DNA from 2 places in the Microbispora maris genome. Region 2 is predicted to be linked to the other one. Evidence: riboswitches for the same ligand, from Rfam matches in the RefSeq annotation. Region 2 holds a riboswitch; the other holds the start of a gene.
What was found. Region 2 has a riboswitch for cobalamin ahead of AAH991_RS23850 (ribonucleoside-diphosphate reductase subunit alpha). Riboswitches for the same ligand answer to the same signal wherever they lie in the genome.

Region 1: it holds a riboswitch for cobalamin, as region 2 does, so the genes downstream of both, AAH991_RS37935 (cobyric acid synthase) here and AAH991_RS23850 (ribonucleoside-diphosphate reductase subunit alpha) in region 2, are expected to answer to the same signal.

Annotation. Positions count from the first base shown of each region.
Region 1 is NZ_JBDJAW010000066.1:7,263-9,648, reverse strand. Features, by position in the region: gene cobN (cobaltochelatase subunit CobN) at 1-26, opposite strand, end outside; gene AAH991_RS37935 (cobyric acid synthase) at 29-1,534, opposite strand; cobalamin riboswitch at 1,648-1,771, opposite strand; gene AAH991_RS37930 (FtsX-like permease family protein) at 1,897-2,386, shown strand, end outside.
Region 2 is NZ_JBDJAW010000021.1:28,853-31,238, forward strand. Features, by position in the region: gene AAH991_RS23850 (ribonucleoside-diphosphate reductase subunit alpha) at 1-1,198, opposite strand, end outside; cobalamin riboswitch at 1,345-1,571, opposite strand; gene AAH991_RS23855 (Bug family tripartite tricarboxylate transporter substrate binding protein) at 1,617-2,386, opposite strand, start outside.

The DNA of each region.
Region 1 (2,386 bases), on a different contig from region 2:
GTGGACAGCAGCAGCATCGTCGGCATCGTCATGGGCGCGCCTCCCGCAACGTGATCTCGGCAGTGGGCAGGCCGGTGGGCACGCCGCGCTCGATCAGCCGCCACACGGCGTCGGTGTCCAGGTGCTCCTCGACGAGGTCGCCCAGCGCGTCGAGACGGGCCTCCCGGTGCGCGGCGAACGTGCCGGTCCCCGGCAGCCAATCCCGTCCGGCCGCGGCGGCGACCTCGGCGAGGAAGGCCCGGCGGAAGCCGTCGCGCTCGAACAGGCCGTGCCACGTCGTGCCCCACACCGCCCCGGCGCGGCAGCCGTCCAGGAACGGCTCGCCGCCCTCCGCCGTGACCCGGCCGTGGTGGATCCGGTAGCCCGCCACCGCGTGGCCCCGCCATTCGCCCCGCGCGAGCGCGAGCACCTTGTCCGGCGCGTACGCCGTGCGGGCCGGCAGCAGGCCGAGGCCGGGCACGCGGCCCGCGCGGCTCTCCACGTCGTCGTCGATGACCGTGCCGAGCATCTGGAAACCGCCGCAGATGCCGAGCACCGGGCCGCCCTCGGCGGCGCGGCGGCGCAGCGCCTCGTCCAGGCCGCGCTCGCGCAGCCAGGCGAGGTCGCCGACGGTGGCGCGGGTGCCGGGCAGCACGACGAGGTCGGCGTCGGCGAGCTCGGCGGGGGTGGTGACCAGGCGCACGCTCACCCCCGGTTCGGCGGCCAGCGCGTCGGCGTCGGTGACGTTGGACATCCGCGGCAGCCGTACGAGAGCCACGCGCAGGACCTCACGCCCGACCGGCGGGGTGAGCAGGCCGGGACGGCTGTCGAGGTCGAGGGAGTCCTCCACGTCGAGCCAGAGCCCGGACCGCCACGGCAGCACGCCCAGACACGGGCGGCCCGTCGCCGCCGCCAGCCAGTCGAGCCCCGGCCGCAGCAGCGCGAGGTCGCCGCGGAACTTGTTGACCACGAACCCCGCGATGTGCCGCTGGTCGTGCCGGTCGAGCACGGCGAGGGTGCCGGCGAAGTGCGCGAGCACGCCGCCCCTGTCGATGTCGCCCACGACCAGCGCGGGCAGGCCGGCGGCGCGGGCCAGGCCCATGTTGGCGATGTCGCGGTCGCGCAGGTTGACCTCGGCCGGGCTGCCCGCGCCCTCGCAGATCACCACGTCGTAGCGGCGGCGCAGGCCGTCCAGCGCGTCGAGGGCGACGTCGAGCAGGCGCATCTTGTGGTCGCGGTAGGACAGCGCGTCCACGTCGGCGTGCGCCCGGCCGAGCACGACCACGTGGGAGTGCCGCTCCCCGGCCGGTTTGATCAGCACCGGGTTCATCGCGGCCTCGGGCTCGACGCGGGCCGCCGCCGCCTGCATCGCCTGGGCCCGCCCGATCTCGCCGCCGTCGGCGGTGACCATCGAGTTGAGCGCCATGTTCTGCGCCTTGAACGGCGCGACCCGTACGCCGCGCCGGGCCAGCCACCGGCACAGGCCGGCCACCAGGACGCTCTTTCCGGCATCGGAGGTCGTGCCCGCCACGAGCAGGCCGCCACCGGCGGGCACGTCAGGTGACGGAGCGCGATACCGGCAGCGAGGCGCGTCTGCGCAGGCCTGTCCGGGCCATGGCATGTCCCCCCTGGGGGTGTCCGCGCCCCCGGTAGAAGGTCCGACGGCCGGAGTATCCTGGCTCCCGGATCGGCGCTCCCCTCAGCCTTCCCGCCCGTGGTGGGCAGTGGCGTCGGTGAGGGTCGCTCCCCGGTGACAGTGGCGGGACCGCGCCGGATTCACACCGGCTTCCTCCGCGTCCGTCGCTTGCGGTGGTCAACATACACCTTTGTGCCGGATGTCCCGCAAGTGTGGTCTGTCTGATATAGCGGGACCGCCAGGTGGTGGTGTTTTTCGATCATGCTTGTCATGATGCCGGGATGAGCGTGGTCGGGATGGTCCGGCGCGTGCTGGCCGAGCCCCTGCTGCTGGCCGCCGCGTTCGGCTCCATCCTGCTCGCCACCACGGCGATCTCGGCGCTGCTGCTGCACGCGGGGTCGGCGACCCAGGCGGGTGTGCGGCGGGCCCTGGAGACGGCGCCGCTCGCCGCCACCGCCACCGTCGTCACCTCCTCGGTCACGGCCGGGGACTTCGCCGCGATCGACCGGGCCGTCCGCGCGGGGATCGCCCATGCCCACGAGGAGGTGCCCGTACGGGTCGCCGTACGCGTCGAGTCCGCCTCCTACGCGCTCAAGGGACAGGATCGCGGCCATCAGCCCGTCCTGACCCGGTTCGCCGCGTACGAGGGACTGGACGGCCGGGCGGACCTGGTGAGCGGGCGCTGGCCCACGGGGCCGACGGCGGCGGCGCTCTCGGAGCCGGCCGCCCGGGCGATGGGAGTGTCCGCCGGCGACGAGTTCACCGTCGTCG
Region 2 (2,386 bases):
CCAGGATCTCGGTGCACAGGTTGGACAGGTGGATGACGTTGCCGGGCAGCGCGGTCTGGTTGGAGGTGCGGTTGGCGGCGTCCTTGAACGTCATCCAGCCGTTGCCGGTCTGGGCGAGCGTGCGCATCATCCGGGCGTACAGGGCGCGGGCCGGCACCTGCCGGACGTATCGCCCGGCGGCCTCCAGCTCGCGGTAGCGGGCGTCGAAGGCCTCACCCCACAGATCGGTCAGCTCGGGGGCCTCCTTGGGGTCGAACAGCGACCACGTGCCGTCCGCCTCGACCCGGCGCATGAACTCGTCGGGCACCCAGTTGGCCAGGTTGAGGTTGTGCGCGCGGCGCGACTCCTCACCCGTGTTGTCGCGAAGCTCCAGGAACTCCTCGATGTCGGCGTGCCAGGTCTCCAGGTAGACGCACGCGGCGCCCTTGCGCCTGCCGCCCTGGTTGACGGCCGCCACCGACGCGTCGAGCGTGCGCAGCCAGGGGACGATGCCGTTGGACAGGCCGTTGGTGCCCCGGATCAGCGAGCCGCGCGAGCGCACCCGCGTCCAGGCGACGCCGATGCCGCCGGAGTACTTCGACAGCCGGGCCACCTGGCCGTACCGCTCGTAGATGCTCTCCAGCTCGTCGCGGGGCGAGTCGAGCAGGAAGCACGACGACAGCTGCGGGCGGCGCGCGCCCGAGTTGAACAGCGTCGGCGAGCTGGGCAGGTAGGCCAGCGTGGACATCAGGCCGTACAGCTCGGCCGCCTCGGCCGCCGTCGCAGACAGGCCGCAGGCGACCCGCAGCAGGAAGTGCTGCGGGCGTTCGAGCACGCGCCGGGTGACCGGGTGGCGCAGCAGGTAGCGGTCGTAGACCGTGCGCAGCCCGAAGTACTCGAACCGGTCGTCGGCCGCCGGGTCGATCAGCTCGTCCAGCGCGTCGGCCTCGCGGGCCACGAACGCGGCGACGGCGTCGCCCAGCAGCCCGGCGGCATGGGCGGCCGCGACCGACTCGGAGAACGCGCGCACCCCCTCGGCCGCCGCCTCCTCCGCGATCAGCCCGCTCAGCAGCCGGGCGGCCCGGCGCGAGTTCTCCGGGTCGGCGATGACCCCGGCCGCCGCCTCCTCGATGGCCTGCCACACGGTCGCCGCGTCCCGCGTGCCGCCTTCCCCTGACACGGGGTCCGCGGACGCGGAGACCGGGTCGGTGATCGTCATCAGATGCCCTCTCCTCGTCGTCTCGTGGCCCGGCCGGACCGGAGGAGGGGCATGCCGCGGCGCACGCGCACAGAGGCCAGCGGGTGGCCCGTGCCGTGGCGGCCGGCGGCGAGCCCTCCCTCGGGGCCCGGCGCGGGGCGCGCGCTCATGCGCGCGCGTCACCGGCAGGTCTTCGGACTCGCGGGCGTCCGGCCGGGCTCGCGCCCGCCGGTCCTACTGGCCGTCGCTTCCCGGGCGCGCTCGCGCCCAGTGCTCGTACACAGCGCAGTGCTGTTGACGGCGGTCGTTCCCGCTCACCGCTGCGGGGCAGCCCCGGATTCACACCGGGTTCCCTCTTGCCTCACCAAGGTGAACCAGCGACGCGATGGATCCTACATCTTGTGGCCCTTCTCGCAACCGCCCCCACAAGTTGTGTTTTTCAGCGGAGTCCGAGATCATTGAGCAGCAGGGCAGTCCGGCGCGCCTCGCCGGTCAGCCATTGCCGGAAGTCGTCGCCGTCGAGCCACATCGGCGTCCAGTCGTTGCGTTCGCACAGGCTCCGCCAGCCCGGGGTCGCGGTGACGGCCCGGCACAGGTCGAGCAGGGCGTCCGGCCCGGGCGTGCCCGGCGGGGCGACCAGCCCGGTCCAGTCGGCGTACACGACGCGCACGCCCGACTCCGACAGCGTCGGCGCGTCCAGCCCGGGCAGCCGCTCGGCGGAGGAGACGGCGAGCGGCCGCAGCCGTCCGGCGCGGACGTGGGGGGCGACCTCGCGCCTGCTGCCGAACCCGAGCGCGAGCCGCCCGTCGAGGACCGCGGCGACGGCCTGCGCCCTGCTGCCGAACGCGACGTAGTCGAGCAGCCGCGGGTCGGCCCCGAGGCCCTGCGCGGTCATGCCGAGCAGCAGGTGCTCCGGACCCCGATCGGCGCCGCCGGCCACCCTGACGCCGCCCGGGTCGCGCAGCAGCGCGGCGGCGAACTGCTCGAACGTGCGGTAGCCCGACCCGGGCGAGGCGACCAGCACCTCCCACTCCCCCGCCAGCCGCGCGAGCGGGACGGCCCTGGCGACCAGGAGCGGGTCGCGGGCCAGCGCGCAGGCGGCGAGCAGCGCGGAGTCGGCGACCACCAGGCCGGTCCACGCCCCGGCCCGCCGGCCGAGGGCCGCCCCGCCTCCGGTCTCCCATCTGATCCGTACGGCCCGGGCCCAGC